One region of the Neobacillus sp. BP17 genome, then DNA from elsewhere that is predicted to be linked to it. Evidence: a T-box and tRNA genes for the amino acid it is inferred to sense, from the RefSeq annotation. Region 1 holds a T-box; the other holds one or more tRNA genes.
What was found. A T-box is a leader RNA that pairs with one kind of tRNA and senses whether it is charged. The one in region 1 lies ahead of tyrS (tyrosine--tRNA ligase), so its partner is inferred to be a tRNA-Tyr.
Positions count from the first base shown of each region.

Region 2: it encodes a tRNA-Tyr, which carries the amino acid that the T-box ahead of tyrS (tyrosine--tRNA ligase) is inferred to sense. The anticodon was not compared.

Region 1 covers NZ_CM184198.1:4,526,528-4,538,835, reverse strand. The annotation lists gene AC4QJR_RS22185 (bifunctional 3-deoxy-7-phosphoheptulonate synthase/chorismate mutase) at 77-1,156, shown strand; gene ccpA (catabolite control protein A) at 1,403-2,401, shown strand; gene AC4QJR_RS22175 (acetoin utilization protein AcuC) at 2,442-3,614, opposite strand; gene AC4QJR_RS22170 (acetoin utilization AcuB family protein) at 3,611-4,258, opposite strand; gene AC4QJR_RS22165 (GNAT family N-acetyltransferase) at 4,296-4,928, opposite strand; gene acsA (acetate--CoA ligase) at 5,153-6,871, shown strand; gene AC4QJR_RS22155 (transglycosylase domain-containing protein) at 6,939-9,788, opposite strand; T-box leader at 9,933-10,157, shown strand; gene tyrS (tyrosine--tRNA ligase) at 10,205-11,458, shown strand; gene AC4QJR_RS22145 (cation:dicarboxylate symporter family transporter) at 11,666-12,308, opposite strand, start outside.
Region 2 covers NZ_CM184198.1:170,596-182,903, reverse strand. The annotation lists gene AC4QJR_RS01015 (PTS mannitol transporter subunit IICBA) at 1-1,101, opposite strand, end outside; gene glmS (glutamine--fructose-6-phosphate transaminase (isomerizing)) at 1,379-3,181, opposite strand; gene glmM (phosphoglucosamine mutase) at 3,649-5,001, opposite strand; gene AC4QJR_RS01000 (CdaR family protein) at 5,040-6,269, opposite strand; gene cdaA (diadenylate cyclase CdaA) at 6,262-7,089, opposite strand; gene AC4QJR_RS00990 (anti-sigma factor family protein) at 7,219-7,845, opposite strand; gene sigW (RNA polymerase sigma factor SigW) at 7,864-8,427, opposite strand; gene rocF (arginase) at 8,902-9,798, opposite strand; tRNA gene AC4QJR_RS00975 (tRNA-Lys) at 9,941-10,013, opposite strand; tRNA gene AC4QJR_RS00970 (tRNA-Gln) at 10,016-10,090, opposite strand; tRNA gene AC4QJR_RS00965 (tRNA-Tyr) at 10,139-10,223, opposite strand; tRNA gene AC4QJR_RS00960 (tRNA-Thr) at 10,242-10,317, opposite strand; tRNA gene AC4QJR_RS00955 (tRNA-Val) at 10,340-10,415, opposite strand; tRNA gene AC4QJR_RS00950 (tRNA-Glu) at 10,455-10,529, opposite strand; tRNA gene AC4QJR_RS00945 (tRNA-Thr) at 10,551-10,623, opposite strand; tRNA gene AC4QJR_RS00940 (tRNA-Asn) at 10,650-10,724, opposite strand; rRNA gene rrf (5S ribosomal RNA) at 10,739-10,855, opposite strand; rRNA gene AC4QJR_RS00930 (23S ribosomal RNA) at 10,983-12,308, opposite strand, start outside.

The DNA of each region.
Region 1 (12,308 bases):
TCACAAAAGAACATATATGCATTCAGAACTTTTTAACGGAAGATCTGTTTAGCAAAGGAAAAGGCGGGGACGAAGGATGGGCAAAAAAATCGAATTAGAACAATTGAGGGCACGGGTCGATGAGCTAAACTTAGAATTGTTAAGATTAATTAATGAAAGGGCACAGCTGGTTCAGGATATTGGCCGAGTGAAAGAAAACCAAGGTGTGTACCGTTATGATCCAGTCCGTGAAAGAAAGATGCTTGATATTATTAAAGAGCATAATGATGGTCCTTTTGAAAATTCAACAATTGATCATATTTTTAAAGAGATTTTTAAAGCAGGTCTTGACCTCCAACAGGATGACCATAGTAAGGCATTGCTTGTTTCTAGAAAAAAACAGCCTGAAGATACCATTGTAACATTAAAAGGTGAAAAGATTGGCGATGGCAAGCCACACTTCGTATTTGGTCCGTGTGCAGTCGAATCATATGAACAAGTGGCAACAGTAGCGAAATCGATGCAAGAAAAAGGCTTAAAGCTTCTTCGTGGCGGAGCTTATAAGCCAAGGACATCTCCTTACGATTTCCAAGGGTTGGGGGTAGAAGGCTTAAAAATCCTAAAACGGGTTGCTAAGGAATTTGATATGGCCGTAATCAGTGAAATTGTCAGCCCTGCCGATATTGAAATGGCGATTGATTATATCGATGTCATCCAAATTGGGGCACGTAATATGCAGAACTTTGAATTGTTAAAAGCAGCGGGTTCTGTAAATAAACCTGTATTGTTAAAAAGAGGGATTGCGGCGACAATCGAAGAATTTATTAATGCGGCCGAGTACATTGCCTCACAGGGGAATAGCCAAATCATTCTTTGTGAACGAGGCATAAGGACTTATGAGCGCGCTACAAGAAACACTCTTGATATTTCAGCGGTACCAATTTTAAAACAAGAAACACATTTACCTGTCATGGTTGACGTAACTCACTCTACTGGCAGAAGAGACCTTTTATTACCATGTGCGAAAGCTGCTATTGCAATTGGTGCAGATGGTGTGATGGCTGAGGTACATCCAGACCCGGCCGTGGCGCTTTCCGATCAAAAGCAGCAAATGGATCTTAATCAGTTTGATAAATTCTATAACGAACTTCTCGCATCCAACTATGTTCGGGTTTAATTGTAAGAAATAGTAATAAAAACCTTCTGCATCTTCATTGCAGGAGGTTTTTTTGATATTATTTAGTATTTTTGCAAAAAATGTTGACAAATGCAATTGCGGCTTTTCCCTTCTTATCGTATGATTAAATACATATTAAAGATTGTTTACGTTCTCACAAACAAAAACAAAAAACAAATGATTAAGTTTATACAACCTGTTGTAAAATAATGAAAACAATGATCGTTTTAGGAGAGTGTGTATTAGGTGAATATAACAATTTATGATGTCGCAAGAGAAGCAAATGTTTCGATGGCTACGGTTTCCCGTGTAGTAAACGGAAATCCGAACGTTAAACCAGTAACACGGAAAAAAGTGTTAGAAGTGATTGAAAGACTAGGCTATCGTCCGAATGCTGTAGCAAGGGGATTGGCTAGTAAAAAAACAACCACTGTCGGGGTAATTATTCCCGATATCTCAAATATCTTTTTTGCAGAATTAGCTCGTGGGATCGAAGATATTGCCACAATGTATAAGTACAACATTATTTTAAGCAATTCAGATCAAAACAAAGACAAGGAATTACATTTGCTTAATACAATGCTTGGCAAACAAGTGGACGGGCTAGTATTCATGGGTGGCAATATCACAGCAGACCATGTCGAAGAATTTGAAAAATCACCTGTACCAATTGTGCTTGCGGGTTCAATTGAAGAATCCAACACAATACCTTCCGTAAATATTGATTATGAGGAAGCGGTATATGACTCCATCAAGGAATTTATTGAAAAAGGTCATAAGAATATTGCTTTTGTCGTGGGTCCACTTCATGAACCTAAGAATACAATCAAGAAACTTAGAGGGTACCAAAGGGCATTACAAGAAGCTGGCATTGCTTATAACGAGGAGCTTATCGTTGAAGGTGATTATACCTACGACTCTGGGATTGAAGCAATCGAAAGACTACTGGAAATCTCAGCTAGACCTACGGCGATCTTGGTTGGATCTGATGAAATGGCTCTTGGCGTTGTGCATGGTGCAGAGGACAAAGGTTATAAAATTCCTGAGGATTTTGAGATCATCACATCTGATAATACAAGGCTGTCACTGATGGTGCGTCCGCAATTAACAACCATCGTTCAGCCGTTATATGATATTGGAGCAGTTGCGATGCGACTTTTAACCAAATTGATGAACAAAGAAAAGGTATCAGATCAAATTGTGGTTCTTCCACACCGGATTGAACACCGTCGTTCAACAAAATAATTAAAAAGATGGGTTGACCAAACTTAGTCAACCCATCTTTTTATATTGACTCACTTTTTTGTTGGCTTCTAATTGGGTAAAGAGCTTTTTCGAGTGTTAATAAATTCTTTTCGGTAATCTCTGCTTTTCTCGGGATGGGGGTATATAAATTTTCTGGGTCATCCCATTCCTTTGGTAATGCCACTGGAGATTCTTTTTGCCAAGTATCTATCCATTCTTGAGGTAAACGGCCATAACAGTTTGAGTTTTCGGTCATCTCATGCCAAATTATAGCCCAGGCTCTTGGAACGACACGCCAAATATCATAGCCACCGCCGCCAACAGCAATCCATTTTCCGTTACAATATTGATGGGCGATTTCATGGGCTAGTCTAGGTATTTCCCGATAGGTTTTCATGGTTGAAGATAGATGTGTTAATGGGTCCAAATAGTGAGAATCTGCACCGTTTTGGGTAAGAATCACATCGGGTCTAAAAAAATCAGCTACTTCTCTAAGGGCATGTGTATAGGCGTAAAGCCAAGATTCATCTTCGGTAAAAGCATCAACGGGTATGTTAAATGAATAACCATAGCCCATCCCTTGACCGCGTTCATTTACATTGCCAGTGCCAGGGAATAAATATCTTCCTGTCTCATGGATGGACAGTGTGCATACCTTGGGATCATCGTAGAAGGACCATTGAACACCATCTCCATGATGAGCGTCAGTATCTACGTATAAAACACGAGCATTATATTTTTCCTGTAAATATTTGATGGCGACCGAACTGTCATTATACACGCAAAACCCAGACGCTTTTCCCCTGAATCCATGATGCAGCCCTCCGCCTAAATGGAGAGCATGCAGAGCCTTTCCAGTCATAACTTGATCGACGGCTGTTAATGTCCCTCCAACAAGTAAAGCGCTCGCTTCATGCATGTTAGGGAATATAGGGGTATCTTCTGTACCAAGTCCATAGTTTTCGGCTATTCCTGGAGATAATAGACCATTGCCTGCTTTTTTTACTGCTTCTATGTAATTTATGTCGTGAATTAAGGCTAGCTCTTCATCAGAGGCTATTCTTGGCGGGATGACATTTTCTGAATGAAGCGCATTCATCTTTTCTAATAAGTCCACTGTTAATTTAAGCCGGAATTGGTCAAAAGGATGTTGATTACTGAATTTGTATTTCAGAAGCTCATCTGAAAATACGAAGGAACACTTATCACTCATAGTGAAATCCCCGGCAGATTAGGCCAAAGTACGTGAAAACCCGCCTGTTTAAGATCTTGAATTAATAAAGTGGGATTCATTGTCTGTACTCTAATCACAAGTATTTTAAACTGATCATCCAACTTATCAGGGTAAACGAGGACACTCAGAATATTTGCATTCCGTTGCTTAATCACAGTGGTTATTTCACTAAGTTTACCGGCAAGATTAGGAACCTTGATTTCAATTTGAGAACCTGGCTGATGGGCACCCGTTAATTCCACCATTGTCCAAAGTAAATCGGTTTCAGTCACGATTCCGACTAATTCCCCATTATTGATGATAGGAAGACAACTGATTTTATGTTCATAAAAAACGCCAGCTACTTCCTCTACAAAATCTAAGGGATGACCGGTAATAACGTTTCGTTCCATAATTGAGTTAAGTGGTTTTTTTATATCTTCTGGATGCTCATTCGCATGGAAAATAGATGGAGTTGCTTCATGGATTTTTGCCACTGTTACAAGGCCCACTAAATGTTTTTCATGGTTGATAATAGGGATATGGCGTATTTTTCTTGATTCCATTAATTGAATGGCGTCTGCAATGGTATCTGTCGGAAGGAGTGTGGCGACATCTGTTTTCATAATTTGTTCTATTATCATTTGAACATCCTCCTTTTCTTAAGCATTTAACATTGAGTTAGTACATAAACCGGTTCATAAATCTGAGGCGGTCAAATTTTTGGATGGTTTCTTGATCGATCCTTTTCCCCATCCGTGCCATGAGACAGTTGGCAGGGTGCGAGCAAATTTCAGGATCATCGGTTGCATACCATTCAAGACCACCTGCATTCATCATTTTCTCCATAACTTTCCGGTACTCCCACACATTCAACTTGGTACTTTTTAAATCCCAGTGCCAATAATACTCTGTCGTGATAATGAGGTAATCTTCCATCGCATCATCCATCATGCCGACGATAAGAAGATTTTTACCCACAGAACAGCCCCTATATTTTGGAATGACTTCGATTGCGCCTAGTTCAATTAAATTTTCAATTTTGCCCTCTGACCATCGTTCAAGCGGATCAGGGTATAGGAAGGTCACATAGCCGACAATAGTATTTTGATGTCTGGCGATAATAATTCTGCCTTCTGGAAGGTTTGCTATTCCAATTAAGGCCTGATGCTGCTGCGGGGGCTGGCGGAATGCAACGAGGTCTTCATGGAAATCAAATCCTGCCAGTTTATCTGCATTAATGGGTCCTTCAATAATTATAGAACCATGGGGTGTTTTTAATTGTTTGGCATTGTATGTCTTTTTGTGTTCCATACGATCACCTACCTTGGGAAAATCCATCAATATTAATTCTATTATACATAAAATCTATCAATGATAAGTAACTTCACAAAATTTTCTGTAAGATAAAAATAATATTTTTCTAGGCATTTAGTAAGTAAAAATAAAAAATGTATATAATTTACTTTTTAAAAAATTGCGAATAGTATATATTTGTACTATAGTAATTTTAAAATAAGTTCAAAGGGGGAGATTGAATGAAAGTGGAAGCGTTACCAGTCGTACAAGGGGATCATAATCTAGTAAATTATCAAGAAAAGTATAGGGATTTTGATTGGAAAGAAACGGAAGGGGAATTTACATGGAGTGAAACAGGTCTTGTCAACATGGCTTATGAGGCCATCGACCGTCACGCGAAAACCTTCCGGAAAAATAAAGTAGCCCTATATTATCGAGATGGTTCAAGAAATGAAAAGTATACTTTTAAGGAAATGAAAGAACTATCAAACAAAGCGGGCAATGTTTTAAAAACATTCGGGGATGTCGATAAAGGCGACCGTGTCTTTATTTTTATGCCGCGCTCTCCTGAACTTTATTTTACGGTATTAGGTGCCATCAAACTTGGGGCAATTGTTGGACCATTATTTGAGGCATTTATGGAAGGGGCTGTCAGGGACCGCTTGCAAGACAGTGAGGCGAAGGTTTTAGTTACCACCCCTGAACTGTTGGAACGTGTACCTGTTCAAGAGCTGCCAGCTCTTAAGTCTATTTTCCTTATTGGTGGGAATGTAGATGAACAAGGACCATACATTGACTTTCTGAAAAAATTTGAATCTGCAAGTAAAGATCTTCAAATTGAATGGGTAGACAGAACCGATGGTCTCATCCTGCATTATACATCCGGGTCTACTGGGAAACCAAAGGGCGTACTGCATGTACATAATGCCATGATTCAGCATTATCAAACAGCAAAATGGGTGCTCGATTTAAAAGAAGACGACGTATACTGGTGTACAGCTGACCCAGGCTGGGTAACAGGGACAACATACGGAATCTTTGGACCATGGCTTACAGGAACATCAAATGTGATTGTAGGAGGGCGGTTTAGTCCAGAAGCTTGGTATCAAATGATTGAAGACTTTGGAGTAACGGTCTGGTACAGCGCACCAACGGCGTTCCGGATGTTAATGGGTGCAGGTGATGAGTTGGTGAAGAAATTCAACTTAAGCAGCCTCCGCCACGTCCTGAGTGTTGGAGAGCCTTTAAACCCAGAGGTAGTTAAATGGGGGGCAAAAGTATTCAACAAGCGCATTCATGATAACTGGTGGATGACAGAAACTGGTGCGCAGCTGATTAGTAATTATCCTTGTATGGAAATTAAGCCTGGTTCCATGGGGAAACCAATTCCAGGTGTAGAGGCAGCGATTGTTGATAATCAAGGAAACGAACTGCCTCCATACCGGATGGGGAACCTTGCGATTAAAAAGGGCTGGCCTTCCATGATGCATACAATTTGGAATAACCCTGAGAAATATGAATCTTACTTTATGCCAGGTGACTGGTATGTCTCAGGCGATTCAGCTTACATGGACGAGGATGGCTATTTCTGGTTCCAAGGCCGTGTAGATGATGTCATTATGACTTCAGGTGAGCGTGTTGGACCGTTTGAAGTAGAAAGCAAGCTTGTCGAGCATCCTGCCGTTGCAGAAGCTGGCGTCATCGGTAAACCAGACCCAGTTCGCGGGGAAATCATTAAGGCGTTTATAGCACTACGGGACGGTTACTCAGCTACAGACGAACTAAAAGAAGATATCCGTCAGTTTGTCAAAAAAGGACTAGCCGCTCACGCTGCTCCACGTGAAATTGACTTCCGTGATAAACTGCCAAAAACAAGAAGCGGTAAGATCATGAGACGGGTTCTAAAGGCGTGGGAACTAAACCTTCCAACTGGTGATCTTTCTACGATGGAAGATTAAAAACCAGCCGAACAATAGGAAAATAATAAAACGCACCGACACATTGCTGTCGGTGCGTTTTAATTATTTACGGCGTTGGTGGATTAGTCGGTTGATTCGGTTGATTCGGCTGAGTTGGAACGTTTGGGTCATTCGGTACAACGGGGATCGTTGGTTCCGTTGGTTCCGTTGGTATAATCACTCCTGCATCGACTAAATTCGATGGAGCAGACTCCCTGCCGGCAATATCAACTGCTGTTACATAGAAAGATCCGGTCCCCACTTTAAATGACCGCTTAGAACCATTGACTACACTTCCTACTTTTTTAGCACTTGCCCCACCTTGATAGATGCGGTAACCAACAACATCCTTATCCCCTGAGGCTGACCATGATAAGGTATTTCCTTTTGCGTTTACGCTAACACTAGCAGGAGTTTTTCCGTTATCGTACATTCTTGCGGTTGAAACAAGAATTTTTCCCCAACGATCCTTCTGTGGAATCAGTTGACTATAATTGTGGAAGTTACTTCCAACAATCCGCTTAATAAAATCAGGATTTAATATGAGACCAAATTGGGAAAACTCTTTTGGTGTAGAGTCTAAGGCTAAATATTTTTTGTTACCTACAGTGACATAGTTTGCTTCAATTAAGCTATCGTCGACTTTTGTAGGTACATTATTGACATTAAAGTAATCACTTTCGATTAAACCTGCTTTTGAACAAGCTTTAGATGGAAGCATTCCTGAAACAGCACAATAGGAGCGTTTCACGATTCCTTTTGGCATTTTAAATGACTTGTCTGGATCAATTAAATCTGGCCTAATTTTATAGGCAGCGTTCATTAACTTTGCCCATAAGTTATTGGTCCGTGCACTATAAGACATTCCAGATGTCTGAAGCGATTTTGGTGTATCATATCCTCTCCAAAGACCAAAGGTGACATTAGGGTTTGAAGCAACAAACCAGGAGTCAATATATTGATTTCCTGTTCCTGTTTTCCCTGCCCAGTCGCTGCTAAAGTTTAACTGGCTTCTAACACCTGCTGCCGTCCCCATTTTAACAACGTCTCGCATCATATCGAGGGTTAAATAAGCTGTTTGAGGTTTAAAGACTTTAACGGGTGTTACCTGATGCTGATAGATAACCTTGCCATTTTTATCAACAATTTTATCAATCATATAAGCATCAATAAATTTACCATTGTTAGCGAAGGTGCTGAATGCATTGGTATTTTCTTCAATTGTTACCCCATTTGTCATCGAGCCAATCGAGGTAGCTAGATTTGTATAATCGTCTTTTCGTAAAGAGGTAAATCCCATTTTTTCAAGATACTTGGCAGGACGCTGCTCGACTATACTCTTGTATAGTTTAACAGCAGGAACGTTATAAGATTTCGCCAGAGCATATCGTGCTGAAACCAATCCGCTATAGCGATAGTCATAGTTTTGCGGCCATGGATCACTTCTGCCGGGCGCTAAAGCTAATGCTACGTTTGGCAGCGGTGTGCCTGGAGCTGCTTTTCCTAACTCAATCGCAGGTGCATACACTAGAAGCGGTTTCATTGTGGAGCCGTTTTGTCGAATGGCATTGGTTGCGTGATTAAGCTGTTGATCATCATAATTCCTTCCAGCCACAAAACTGATAATTTTTCCAGTTTTGTTTTCAATCAGCTCTGCTCCCACCTCAGCAGGTTCCATAACAGTTTTGACCTCTCCAGTTTCTGGATCCTTTTTTTCTTGAGGTTTATCAGGTCCGTAATATTGATAATTATCTTTTACCTTCTGCATAGCATCATAGATTTTTTTGTCAATCGTCGAATGAATCTTGTATCCATTTTGACGCAAAGCATTTCTAGCTAAAATTTGATATTTATAAGCGAGATTATCATCGTTCTTTAACTCTTTTTCTGAAATCCCATCATTTTTCGCTAAGACGGTAGTTAAAACTTCAGTGGAACGCTTTTCAATTTCGACTGTTAGCCAAGGATATTTTTCGAGTGGATTTGCGACAGGTTTGATAAAATCCTTCTTAATATCATAGGCAGAGGCCTCTGTATACTGCTTTTGGGTGATATAGCCACCATCAAACATTCTTTTTAGGACCGTTTGCATCCTTGTAAGACCTGGTTCAAGATATTTTGGTTCTTTTATCGTCCCTTCTCTTGTGAAAGGCGTATATCCGAATGGGCTTTGAGGCAATCCTGCAATGAAGGCTGCTTGTGGTAGTGTTAAATCACTTGCCTTTTTACCAAAGATTCCTTTTGCCGCTGCTTGGACACCAGCAATATTTCGTCCTGACGAGTTTCTTCCTAACGTAGACACGTTTAGATAAGCTTCCAAAATTTCCTTTTTATCAAAAAATTTCTCTAAACGAAGGGCAAGTAATATTTCACTCGCTTTTCTTTGAAATGAAACTTCATTGGTTAAAATTTGATTTTTAATTAATTGCTGTGTTAAGGTACTACCGCCGGATTGTACCGCGGAGTTTGTCACTTCTTGGAAGACTGCCCGAAATACGGCTTTTGGTACGACACCTTTATGTTTGTAGAAGTATTCGTCTTCAGTCGCAACAACTGCGTTCACCAAATAATCGGATACATCTTCTAGCTTTACTTCTTCTCGTTCTAAATCTGTACGGAGTTTTCCAAGATATTTATTATCAGCAAAATATAACTCAGATGTTTCCGTGTAGTTATAAATGTCCTTTTTCATGCTGTCATAGGATCGGACAGGTTCATCTTTAACAAGTGAGGCAAAATAACCAGCACCGACACCTGTTGCAAATGATCCACCCAGAATTACTACTGTTAGTACAAGGAGAAACAGATTCCAAACGACTTGATATGTGATTCTTGCACTTTTAACCGTTTTTCTATGGGTAAATATGTTCAGTACGGATTTTGATTTTTCGAGCCATGCTTGTAATTTTTCAACCATCTATAGTATCACCTCATCTAAAATCACATACATTATAGCATATCAAAGGTATAAAAACTGACAAAGTTCTACATTATCTGAAATTTCCAGTTGTGTTTGACAAGTAACTATAATTATGGTAAAAAAAGCTATACATTAATTTAATAAAAAGCTATGAAGGGAACCAACTGTAGTTCTTCTATCCCTGTTTGTAGAGAGTCAGCGGTGGTGCAAGCTGATACATATAGAAGAATGAATTACGTCCTTGAGCTTTCTCTGTGAAGATTGATTGACAGTAGTGGAGAACGGTCTAAACCGTTAATTTTATGAGTTGGAGGAATGTTCCTATTCCTCAAGCTGGGTGGTACCGCGTAAATTTACGTCCCTGCATTTTGCAGGGGCGTTTTTATTTTTTTACATTATTGGAGGGAATATTTATGGATTTATTACAAGATTTGACTTGGAGAGGGATTATTTACCAGCAAACGGATGAAGAGGGGTTAAAGGATACCTTAAGTAAGGAGCCAATTTCTTTGTATTGCGGTGTCGACCCAACCGCAGATAGTATGCACATCGGCCATTTACTGCCGTTTTTAACATTAAGAAGATTTCAACAGCATGGACACCGTCCGATTGTCTTAGTTGGCGGAGCAACAGGATTAATTGGTGACCCAAGTGGAAAAAGCGAAGAACGAAAGCTGCAAACTCTTGAAACAGTTCAAGATAACGTAGCGGGAATTAAGAAGCAGCTTGAATCTATTTTCGAATTTGCAGGCGAAAATGGGGCTATTATGGTTAATAACTATGATTGGGCAGGCTCTATGGATGTCGTTACATTCTTGCGTGATATTGGTAAACATATCGGCGTGAATTATATGCTTGCAAAAGACACTATTGCCAATCGCCTTGAGACAGGAATTTCATTCACTGAATTCACATACACCATTTTACAAGCGATGGATTTCCTTCATTTGTATGAGAACCATAACTGTAAATTGCAAATCGGAGGAAGTGACCAGTGGGGGAATATCACTACAGGGTTGGAATTAATCCGTAAAGTTCAACCAGAAGGCTCTAAGGCATATGGGTTAACGATTCCGCTTGTGACAAAGGCAGACGGTACTAAGTTTGGGAAAACGGAAAGCGGTGCGATTTGGTTAGATCCTGAAAAAACAACGCCTTACGAGTTCTACCAGTTCTGGATTAATACCGCAGATGCCGATGTTGTTAAATACTTAAAGATTTTCACATTCCTTTCGCACGAGGAAATTGAACAATTAGAGAAGGCTGTTCAAGAAGAGCCTCATCTTCGTAAGGCCCAAAAGGTATTAGCAGAAGAAATGACTCGTTTGATCCATGGAGAAGATTCCTTACAGCAGGCAATCAAAATTTCTCAGGCATTATTTAGTGGGGATGTAAGCAGTCTTTCAGCGATGGAAATTGCGCAGGGTTTTAAAGATGTACCAGCATATACTTCACAAAATGAGGAGAATTTGGTCGACCTTTTAGTTGCGGCGAAAATTTCTCCATCCAAGCGTCAAGCACGGGAAGACATTTCAAATGGTGCCGTCACAGTTAATGGCGAAAAAATCACAGATACCGCTTATGTATTAGCAGAAACAGATCGGATTGAAGGACAATTTACAATTGTTAGAAGAGGTAAGAAGAAGTACACATTAATCAAATACTAATAGGAAAAGGGCTTTGGGTTCAAAGCCCTTTTTTTGGCTGAAATGAATCCTTGTAACAACGTGTTAAATTAGTGTATTTATATCGGAAATCAATCCAATGGGTCAACCGACGATAGACAAAGCCCCGTTACCAACATCTATAAAAACCAAAAAGGCACAACTAGCTATTCATCACTAGTTGTGCCTTGTCTTTTCCCATATGACAGCTTAGGCAGCCTGTTCTTCGATGTGTTCTTTAACTTCATGACCTTCCCATTTAGTGATAACAATAGCAGCTAGTGAGTTACCAACAATGTTTACACATGTACGGGCCATGTCCAGCAGCCTGTCTACGCCTAAAATAAACGCCAAGCCCTCGACTGGAATACCGACACTTCCTAAGGTTGAAAGCAGGACGACAATTGAAACACCAGGGACACCTGCAATTCCTTTTGAGGTAATCATTAAAATAAGGACTAATGTAATCTGTTGTCCAATGCTCATATGAATGCCATACATTTGAGCGATGAACAGTGCTGCAATCGCTTGGTACAAGGTTGAACCATCGAGATTAAAGGAATAGCCAGTCGGAATCACGAATGAAGTAATCCCTTTCGGACAGCCGATTCGCTCCATTTTTTCCATAATTTTCGGAAGGACGGTTTCCGAACTTGCTGTGGAATACCCTAAAATTAATTCGTCTTTCAAGTAAGCTAATAGTTTAAAAATATTATAGCCGGCTATTTTCGCAACGATGCCAAGAATGACAATAATAAAGAATATCATTGCGCCATAAACGGTCAAAACCAATTTTCCAAGCGGTATTAATGATTCCAACCCAAATTTTGAAACCGTAACCCCAATTAAGGCA
Region 2 (12,308 bases), 1.4 Mb from region 1:
AGCATTGGCAACGGAGCTCTTCTTGCCTTTCATTTCTTGCATTTTTCTTGCTGCTTCTTCAAGATCCGCATCTTGCTGCTTACCTGTCTTTAAAATAAATGATGAAAAAACAAAGGATACGACTCCAGCTACGAGGACTCCAGCAATGTTTGCTAAATAAGTACTTGCATGCGGCGGAGTAACGGCCATAATGGCAAGAATACTACCTGGCGATGCCGGAGCTGATAATCCCCCGCCTAACAGCCTTAAGGTAAATACACCGCTCATTCCACCCAAGATGACGGCAAAGAACAACATCGGACGCATTAAAATGTATGGGAAGTAAATTTCATGAATCCCGCCAAAAAACTGAATGATGGCAGCGCCTGGTGCTGACCTTTTTGCATTCCCTTTTCCAAAGATACAATAGGCCAAGAGAACACCAATCCCCGGACCAGGGTTTGCTTCAAGCAGAAACAGTATGGATTTTCCTGTTGTTTTTGCCTGTTCCAAACCGATTGGTGAAAGTACACCATGATTGATCGCATTATTTAAAAACAATACTTTTGCCGGTTCGATAATGATACTTGTCAATGGCAAAAGTCCTGTTGCTAACAGCCAATCTACACCCGTAACAAGCCAGCCGGTAAACGTGGTAACAGCCGGACCAACAGCTAAAAAGGCTAAGATAGCTAAGAATCCGCCCAATATCCCTGCTGAGAAATTATTTACTAGCATTTCAAAACCAGCTTTGACTTTACCCTCAATCAGCTGATCGAATTTCTTAATGACATAACCGCCGAGCGGCCCCATGATCATAGCACCAAGGAACATTGGGATATCTGCGCCCACAATGACACCCATTGTCACAATCGCCCCAACGACACCCCCGCGTTGATCGTGTACAAGTTTCCCGCCTGTATAACCAATTAATAGCGGAAGCAAGTAGGTAACCATTGGTCCTACTAATCTGGAAAGGTTTTCATTTGGGAAAAACCCTGTAGGAATAAATAGTGCAGTAATTAAACCCCAAGCTATGAATGCCGATATATTCGGCATAACCATCGAGCTTAAGAAGTTACCGAACTTCTGAACAGCTACTTTTATATTAGATTGAGCCATATGCCCTCATCCCTTCATTATGATGTTACCTTATTCATGGTAAAGGACAAACCGACTGCATTCAATAAAGAGGAAAACTAACTTTGTCATTATATAAGTGACAAAGTTAGTTTTTCTCAAAGGACAAATAGTTATGCCGCTTGGAAACCCATAAAACATGCATGGTAAGTCCTTGTTCTTCAAGGAATCCTTATTGCAAAATAAAAGACTCAATCCATTTCGGATTGAGTCTTACTAGAATAGATTTTTCATTCAACAGTTTCTTAGGACAGACTTATTACTCTACCGTTACTGATTTCGCAAGGTTACGCGGTTTATCCACGTCACAATCACGGTGCAGAGCGGCGTAGTAAGCAATTAACTGCATTGGTATAACAGAGATAAGTGGTGTTAATAATTCATGGACTTCTGGGATGACGAAGCTATCTTCGTCCATATTTAATCCCTTCATTGAAATGATACAAGTGCTTGCTCCACGTGCAGCAACCTCTTTCACATTTCCACGGATGCTTAAGTTTACACTTTCTTGGGTGGCAAGAGCGATTACTGGTGTGCCCTCTTCGATTAAGGCAATCGTTCCGTGCTTTAATTCTCCACCTGCAAAGCCCTCAGCTTGGATATACGAAATTTCCTTCAGCTTCAAGGCACCTTCTAAACCTACATAATAGTCAACACCGCGGCCGATGAAGAAAGCATTCCTTGTTACTGATAAGAATTCTCTTGAAATATGCTCAATCAACTCTTTAGAGTCACATAGCACTTCCATTGCATTTGCGATAATTCCTAGTTCATGGACTAAATCCATCTCAACGTCGATGTTTTGGCTCTTAGCTGTTACCTCAGCCAAAATGGCAAGTACAGCAAGTTGTGCAGTGTATGCTTTCGAAGAAGCAACGGCAATTTCAGGACCTGCATGAAGCAAAAGTGTATAATCCGCTTCACGAGAAAGTGTTGAGCCTGGGACATTTGTAATTGTTAAAGTTGGGTAACCTAATTCTTTTACTTTAACAAGCACTGCACGGCTGTCGGCCGTTTCTCCACTTTGTGAAATGAAAATAAACAAAGGCTTTTCTGTAAGAAGCGGCATATTGTAAACAAATTCACTAGCAATATGCACTTCGACAGGAATTTTAGCAATGTTTTCAATGAACTGCTTACCGACAAGTCCTGCATGGTAAGAGGTTCCTGCTGCTACAATATAAATCCGGTCTGATTTATTCACGGCCGCAATGATCTCATCATCAATGGTTAATTCACCCTGAGTATTTTGGTACGTTTGGATAATCTTACGCATCACAAGCGGCTGCTCATCAATCTCTTTTAACATATAGTGCGGGTACGTACCCTTTTCGATGTCACTTGCATCCAGTTCCGCTGTATATGGCTTTCGGCTGATAATTTCACCGTTAAGATTTTGAATGGTCACTTCATCCTTCGAAACAAGGACAACTTCTTTGTCCATTAATTCCAGGTATTGATTCGTAACTTGAATCATTGCCATTGCGTCGCTGGCAATCACATTAAAGTCTTTTCCTAATCCGACAAGAAGGGGACTTTTGTTTTTTGCCACATAAATGGTTTCGGCGTCTTCTGCATCTAATAACGCAAGCGCATATGAACCGTGTAACAGCTCTAGGGTTTTACGGAATGACTCTAAAACCTCTGACCCTTGGCTGACAAATAATTCAATCAGCTGAACAATAACTTCTGTATCTGTTTCGCTCGTGAACGAGACATCTGCTAAATATTCACGCTTTAAAAGGTCATAGTTCTCAATTACCCCGTTATGAACTAAGGTAAACCGACCTGAAGCACTTTGATGTGGATGAGAATTTACCTTACTCGGCACACCATGTGTTGCCCAACGGGTATGACCAATTCCCACATTTGCCGCAATATTTTCATCAACGATTTGACGTAAATCAGCTATACGACCTTTTTCCTTAAAAACATGAACTCCATTTTTGTTCATAACTGCTATGCCTGCTGAATCATAACCTCTATACTCAAGCTTTTCTAAGCCTTTTAATAAAATTTCTTTTGTATCATTATTTCCGATATATCCTACGATTCCACACATTTTCTAGTTCCTCCCTGATATAGGGGGCAAGAATGCTTTGGAGGCTAATGCTTGCCCCCTTATCTCTGTTTTTAAGGTATCTGTCTATACCCTTTTAGCATTACTGTTAGTATGCGCATTTTCTTCTCTTTGTGCACAAAGTTGCCTCTGTGTTTTAAAGAAGAAATTTTTCGGTTGTGCGTCTTCAACCGGGAGGTATCCGCCGAACATTCGATACTCCTCCTCCTCGTCAACTAACCCACCACATTAGGTTAGTCCAGGCGCTTTTTTTTTAATAGTAACTCTTATATTCTCACTCCCCACCTTTCGTTGAAATTATGCAGTATTTTGCTTTAAGAAACAAAGCAAATTAATACTACTATGATTACGTGTCCCCGTCAACCAAAAACAGGAATTCGTCATCATTCATACATAATAAAATATGCATAAAGGAAGGAGACCGTTCCCTTATGCATATTATATGGGTTCTATTCTTCTTTTAATTCCATTTCTTCCTTGACTACTGCTACAATTCGGTTTACATAGGATTCACATAATTCCTCTGTTGGTGCTTCTGCCATAACACGGACAAGTGGTTCTGTTCCAGATGGCCGCACGAGAATTCTACCGTCTCCGGCCATTTCAGCTTCAACCTGCTCAATAACCGCTTTTACTTGTGCATTATCGGTTACATGGTGTTTGTCGGTTACTCTCACATTGACAAGCTTCTGAGGGAATTTCTTCATTTCACCAGCCAGTTCAGATAACTTCTTCCCCGTAACCTTCATAATGTTAACTAACTGCAATCCAGATAATAAGCCATCCCCAGTGGTGTTATAATCTAGGAAGATAATATGGCCGGATTGTTCTCCGCCAAGATTAAATCCATTTTTCTTCATTTCTTCGACAACATAACGGTCACCCACAGCTGTCGGTACACTATGGATTCCATGAGCTTCTAGTGCTTTATAGAAGCCGAGATTGCTCATAACAGTTGAAACAATGGTTCCATGTTTTAGTCGACCTTGTTCTTTTAGATATTTACCACAAATATACATGATTTGGTCGCCATCCACGATTGATCCATTTTCATCAATGGCAATTAAACGGTCACCATCACCGTCAAAAGAAAGACCCACATCTGCACCTTTTTCTTTCACTAAAGCGGCTAATGCTTCAGGGTGTGTGGAACCGACACCCGCATTGATATTTAACCCATTCGGAGAAGCTCCCATGGTGGAGAGATCTGCATCCAAATCAGCAAATAAATGTGCGGCTAACGAAGATGTCGCCCCATGCGCACAATCTAAAGCAATATGGATCCCAGAAAAATCTTCATCGACACTATTTTTCAAGTATTGCAGGTATTTTTGACCGCCTTCGAAATAATCCATGACTTGCCCAAGTTCTGAACCGACTGGTCGAGGCAGCTGATCCTCTGGCATATCAATAAGTTTTTCAATTTCTAACTCCTGCTCATCAGAAAGTTTAAAGCCATCCGGACCAAAAAATTTAATTCCATTATCGGCGACTGGATTATGGGAAGCAGAAATCATAACACCTGCTTGTGCACCTAAGGCTTTTGTTAAATATGAAACACCTGGAGTAGAAATAACCCCCAAACGCATAACTTCCGCTCCAATAGATAGTAACCCCGCTACCAGTGCTCCTTCTAACATATGCCCAGATATACGAGTATCACGTCCGATGAGGACTTTAGGACGATCCTTGTCCTTTGTTAAAACATATCCGCCAAATCGTCCTAATTTAAAAGCAAGTTCCGGTGTTAATTCACTATTTGCTACTCCACGTACCCCATCGGTACCGAAATATTTTCCCATTTTAAAAATCTCTCCTTCAACATGTGTATTGCTGGATTTTATGCATTAATTTTATGGATCGTAATTTTCGCTGATGATTTAGCTGGTTTCCATTCTACTGCAGAAGGACCGTCAACATGAATGTCTACTTCATGATCCCCTTCTTCAAGGTTAGACACATCGATAAAGACATTAAAGTCTTCAGCCTTAACGCGAGTAACTTTTGAAGCGGGGCCGTTAACTAGTATATCAATCAACTGATTTTCAGGATCATTAATGGTAGCCTCATATTCATCGGATAATCCTTTAATGGTTACAGGTACATCCGAAAGGGTTTTTTCTTCTTCCTTTTTGACTACAACCGTTGCTTTTACCAATTGCGGTGTCACCTTGGTAATTCCATTTGAAATGATGACAGGCAATGTCAATGTGGTATTATCGGTAATTTTGCTAAGATCTACTTCCACGCGGACTCTTTCAGTATTATTTAGAACACTTTCACTCCCGTAGACGGTTGCTTCTTTTTTATCGATTTCAATCGACTCAATTGTCACTCCCTCTGGGGCGGTTCCATTTCTAACAATATTGATTGGCACAGTCTTTGTGTTGCTTTTCACTGGAATTGTAATTTTAACCGTATTAGGTTCCACTTGAACATTTAACTTATTTAGATCTTTATCAAGTACCTGGATGTCAGCTTCATCAGTAATCGTATCTTTTAGTTTATTTCTTGTTTCTAGAGTTGCCTTAACATAGCTAATCCGATCAACGATATTTTTTGCGCCTGTAATCTTTACCTTATTAGGTTCAACCACAGGGATACCTGCTGAATACCCCTCATCAATTTGATTCTTATTAAATTCTGCCTCTACCTTAAATTCCTTGGTAATCTTCTCTTGGACAGAAACAGTCACACTACTTGGTTTCACCGTTGCCGTCAATTTATCTGATAGATTTCTAACCTTTACTTTCACCTTCTGTTTTCCAACTTTGGCCTTTGTTAAATCTACATACACTTCAAAGTTTTTTAAGGCCTTTGCCGTCTGGATGTGCGTCAGTGGACCCTTTAAGGTGATTTCAACATTGCTTGGAATCCCAGACACGACTAAATTTTCAGTATCATAATAAACATTAACAGGAATATTAGTGATCGTGGCCGTGGATTGTTCTCCTGGAACATTGACGTCTGTTATCTTTTTCCCTGTATGTGGGACAGAGGAATAGAGAAGAACAGCTAATAGCAAAGCTAGGATTTTTATAAACCAGGGATTATCCATCCATTTATCCATTATTTTTTCCCCTCCAGTTCCAACGAGCTGAAGAAGCTTGTTTCGGTTTGATGTTAATTAGCAATTCACTCGTAAGTAATTCCTTTAATTCATCAAGATTGATTGAACGGTGAAGTTCCCCATTCTTTGTAAGCGAAATATTACCGGTCTCTTCCGATACAACGACAGTTAAACTATCTGTGACTTCGCTGATACCTAATGCTGCACGGTGCCTCGTCCCAAGCTCCTTCGATATAAATGGGCTTTCGGATAAAGGAAGATAGCAGGCGGCTGCAGCGACATTATTTTTCTGAATAATAACCGCACCATCATGAAGCGGTGTATTCGGGATAAAGATATTAATGAGCAATTCTGAGGAAATATTTGAATTTAACTGGATACCAGTTTCTATGTAATCGCCCATTCCTGTTTCTCTTTCAATAGAGATTAACGCTCCAATACGGCGCTTTGCCATATAATCGGTTGCCTTGACAATCGCTTCAACTGCCTTTTCCGGACCTTCATCATCCAAAGTACTGCTTCTCGAGAAGAACTTCCCCCTGCCTAATTGCTCAAGGGCTCTCCTGAGTTCAGGTTGAAAAATGATAATAATCGCAAGAAACCCGTATGTTATCGCCTGTTCCATCATCCAGCTTAACGTTTGGAAGCCTAGAAACTCGCTGACAACTCTGCCTAAAAGAATAACGAGAATGCCCTTTAGTAATTGGACGGCCTTCGTTCCTCTAATCACATTGATCAACTTGTAAATGACATACCATACGAGGACAATATCAACAATACTAGCTAAATACTTCCATATTTCGAAATCAGCAAACGGCATTGTTCTTCCTCCGTAATTTTCTTTATCACATATAAAATACAATCTATTTATTATATCATAAATACCACTTGTACCTATTATATGTATCTTCCTAAAAAAACAAATCACTCAGACAGAGTGATTTGTTTTTTATTTAGTTTCTGGTTGGTTCTCAAAAATTTGAACAACATCATGTGTAGTCTTTTTAATATGGTACCAAATCCAATCAAACACTTCATTAACTTCATCAATTTGCCCCGTTACATGTCCTGCCGAAGCCAAATACTTTTCACCATTTATGACGGTTACATCCCCTTGGACTTCGCCTTCAATTTTCAATTTGCCATTCCGGACGATGACATCGCCTTTGACTGTTTCACCTTTAGGAACGATGACCGTATTATTTTGAACCACTAAATTTTTTTGCTTTGTAACCGAAAATTCGCGATCTTCATTCCATGTCGAAAAGAGACTGCCCATCATTAATACGAGAAATAATGAGGCAGCTGCAAGCATGGGATGGTTTTTTATCCAGCGCTGCATTCCAATCTTTCTCTTCTCTTTTGGTAAACGTGCCAATACATTAGCGGTAAAATTATCAGGCGCTTGCATATATGAGACGCTTTTTACAAAAGCAATCGTCTTTTTTAATTCATTAAATACTGCTTCACAATCTTTACAACTTTGGAGGTGTTCTCTTAGGGTTCGTTCATGTTCGGGTGTAATTTCCTCATCTAAGTATTCATGCATTAGCTCGATGATTTGCTCTGGACACATTGACAGTTTCACCTCTCATCATACATATCTTAATTGTTGTCTAAGTGCTTCTCGTCCCCGGTGAATTCTTGTTTTAACCGTCCCCAGGGGTAATTCAAGAATTTCACTAATTTCATTTAAGGAGAGCTCTTCCATATATTTCAAAACAATGGCTGACCGATATTTGTCAGGCAGTTTTAAGATCTCATTTTGGACGGTTTCTTGCAGTTCTAAACTTTCTAACTCCGTCTCAGGCAGCGGTGTGTTGGAAGGGATCTGTGAGTACATGGTTAAGCCGTCTGTCCCTGCAACTTCAGCATCTAGATAATGATCGGGTTTCTTTTTACGCATTCGGTCAATACACAGATTGGTAGCAATCCGGAACAGCCAGGTTGAAAATTTCAAATCTTGATTAAAGGATTTGATATTAACAAAGGCACGGATAAAAGCTTCCTGTGCAATATCCTCTGCTTCATGGCGATTACCAAGCATGCGAAAACAAAGTTGATAAATACTGTTTTTATATAATTCAACAATTTCACCAAAGGCATCCTGGTCTCCCTTGATTACTTGCTTTATTCTCTTTTTTACTATTGCATCCATTAAGTTACCTCAGCTCCATTGCTGCTAACCGATAATACGTATCGATAACAGAAAAGTTTCGTTTAAAAACGAAAAAATTTACAACACCTTTAATATTAACAAAAATATCCTAAAAGGTTTAATAATAAGCTAAAAATAAAAAAACAGCAGCACAGATGATGTGCAGCTGTCTGATTTTGGGTGCTTTCTTATTAGATGACGGGGTGCACTTTTCGGTTGGGGGGATTAGGTAAAGCGGGCGAGGTGAGAAATAGACGGAAAAATTCCGCCTAATTTGAAATGAGTATAAAAAAATGAGTAAATAGCCGGAGAAATTCCGTCTATTTACTCAAAAAATGCAAAAGTGGGGAATTTTTCTTTGCTTAACCGGAAAAACTCCGCTTATTTACCACGAAATGAGCTCCATTCTGCTTTTAACCGGAAAAACTCCGCTTATTTTACTTTTGTTTGTTAACTCGACTAAGCTGTTTTTATTTATAATAATTTTTCCCCGAATAATGAACCCATCAACTCAACAGCAACTTTAGCTGTTTTATTTTTTTCATCTAAAATAGGGTTTACTTCAACAAATTCTGCGGAGGTAATAATTTTTGCCTCTTCTAACATCTCCATGGCAAGATGACTTTCACGGTAACTGATTCCACCAATAACTGGTGTACCAACTCCTGGCGCATCATTTGGATCTAAACCATCGAGATCAAGTGATAAATGAACACCATCTGTTTTATCCTTAAGGTAGGCAATTGTTTCCTCCATTACTGCAGCCATCCCCATTCGGTCTATTTCATGCATAGTATAAACCTTGATACCTATTTCTTTAATTAATTCTTTTTCTCCATCATCCAGCGCCCTTGCACCAATAATGACTACATTCTCTGGTTTTACTTTTGGACCATATCCGCCTATATCGGTTAACTTGCTGTGACCTAACCCGATACTGACGGCTAGAGGCATTCCGTGGATATTACCTGTGGGACTTGTTTCAGCTGTATTTAAATCACCATGGGCATCATACCAAATTACTCCAAGGTTTTTATAATGTTTAGATACACCTGCTAAAGTACCAATTGCGATACTATGATCACCGCCAAGAACGAGTGGAAATGCACCAGACTCCACAGCAGTATCTACTTTTTCAGCAAGTAAAGCACTTTTTTCCGCAACTAAATCTAAATTTCGTAAATTGGATTCTTTATCAACTACTACTTCAGGTCTTCCAATTGGAATATCCCCTAAATCATGTATTTCATCAAATAGTGGCTTTAGGCGTTCAACTACCCCCGCATAACGGATCGCACTTGGCCCCATGTCCACCCCACGTCTCATTTGTCCTAAATCCATCGGCATTCCAATAATCGAAAGCTTGTTCATAATAATTCCTCCTACCCCAATATAATTCTATTTTAACCGCTTTCATACCGATGACTCAACTCGACAAAATAATGTATGAATATACGTAAGAAAAGCAAAAAAAACTTTGGAATTTTATCCAAAGTTTTTTGCTTTTCCTATATGAGCCATGAAGGACTCGAACCTTCGACCCTCTGATTAAAAGTCAGATGCTCTACCAACTGAGCTAATGGCTCTCTGGCTGGGCTAGCTGGATTTGAACCAACGCATGTCGCAGTCAAAGTGCGATGCCTTACCGCTTGGCTATAGCCCAATAATGATGTGATAATATCTAGTATGACCAACTTTTTTAAAAATATAATGGTGGAGGGGGACGGATTCGAACCGCCGAACCCGGAGGGAGCGGATTTACAGTCCGCCGCGTTTAGCCACTTCGCTACCCCTCCATATTAAATTTAAAAAAATGGTGCCGGCGAGAGGACTTGAACCCCCAACCTACTGATTACAAGTCAGTTGCTCTACCAATTGAGCTACCCCGGCATAGGTTTACATAATAAAATTATGGTGGAGGATGACGGGATCGAACCGCCGACCCTCTGCTTGTAAGGCAGATGCTCTCCCAGCTGAGCTAATCCTCCAAATAAATGAAAGTTATTTTCACTAGCGTGAAAAAGTTATGGTGACCCCTACGGGACTCGAACCCGTGTTACCTCCGTGAAAGGGAGGTGTCTTAACCGCTTGACCAAGGGGCCATACTATTATTAAAATAGGTAAGCTTCCAAGCGGGCTCGAACCGCTGACCTCTTCCTTACCATGGAAGTGCTCTACCTACTGAGCTATGGAAGCACAGCTAAACTTAGTTTACATAAAAATGGCTCCGCAGGTAGGACTCGAACCTACGACCGATCGGTTAACAGCCGATAGCTCTACCACTGAGCTACTGCGGAACAATAATATTACAGCCTGGCAATGTCCTACTCTCACAGGGACGCGTGTCCCAACTACCATCGGCGCTGAGAAGCTTAACTTCCGTGTTCGGTATGGGAACGGGTGTGACCTTCTCGCCATAATTGCCAGACCATATATTCGACACTATTTTATTATAATGTCTTTTTTATTTTTTTCAAGAGGAAAATTAATTTTTTTCATTCCCTCAAAACTAGATAATACAGAAGAAGTTTGTAAACTTGAGTTCACCTTAAAATATGGTTAAGTCCTCGAACGATTAGTATCAGTCAGCTCCACATGTTACCACGCTTCCACCTCTGACCTATCAACCTGATCATCTTTCAGGGTTCTTACTAGCTTGCGCTATGGGAAATCTCATCTTGAGGGGGGCTTCATGCTTAGATGCTTTCAGCACTTATCCCGTCCGCACATAGCTACCCAGCGATGCTCTTGGCAGAACAACTGGTACACCAGCGGTGCGTCCATCCCGGTCCTCTCGTACTAAGGACAGCTCCTCTCAAATTTCCTGCGCCCACGACGGATAGGGACCGAACTGTCTCACGACGTTCTGAACCCAGCTCGCGTACCGCTTTAATGGGCGAACAGCCCAACCCTTGGGACCGACTACAGCCCCAGGATGCGATGAGCCGACATCGAGGTGCCAAACCTCCCCGTCGATGTGGACTCTTGGGGGAGATAAGCCTGTTATCCCCGGGGTAGCTTTTATCCGTTGAGCGATGGCCCTTCCATGCGGAACCACCGGATCACTAAGCCCGACTTTCGTCCCTGCTCGACTTGTAGGTCTCGCAGTCAAGCTCCCTTGTGCCTTTACACTCTGCGAATGATTTCCAACCATTCTGAGGGAACCTTTGGGCGCCTCCGTTACTTTTTAGGAGGCGACCGCCCCAGTCAAACTGCCCACCTGACACTGTCTCCCACCCCGATCAGGGGTGCGGGTTAGAATTTCAATACAGCCAGGGTAGTATCCCACCGACGCCTCCACCGAAGCTAGCGCTCCGGCTTCTCAGGCTCCTACCTATCCTGTACAAGCTGTACCAAAATTCAATATCAGGCTACAGTAAAGCTCCACGGGGTCTTTCCGTCCTGTCGCGGGTAACCTGCATCTTCACAGGTACTATAATTTCACCGAGTCTCTCGTTGAGACAGTGCCCAGATCGTTACGCCTTTCGTGCGGGTCGGAACTTACCCGACAAGGAATTTCGCTACCTTAGGACCGTTATAGTTACGGCCGCCGTTTACTGGGGCTTCGATTCAGAGCTTCGCTTGCGCTAACCCCTCCTCTTAACCTTCCAGCACCGGGCAGGCGTCAGCCCCTATACTTCGCCTTGCGGCTTCGCAGAGACCTGTGTTTTTGCTAAACAGTCGCCTGGGCCTATTCACTGCGGCTCTTCGAGGCTATTCACCTCAAAAAGCACCCCTTCTCCCGAAGTTACGGGGTCATTTTGCCGAGTTCCTTAACGAGAGTTCTCTCGCTCACCTTAGGATTCTCTCCTCGCCTACCTGTGTCGGTTTGCGGTACGGGCACCTTTTATCTCGCTAGAGGCTTTTCTTGGCAGTGTGGA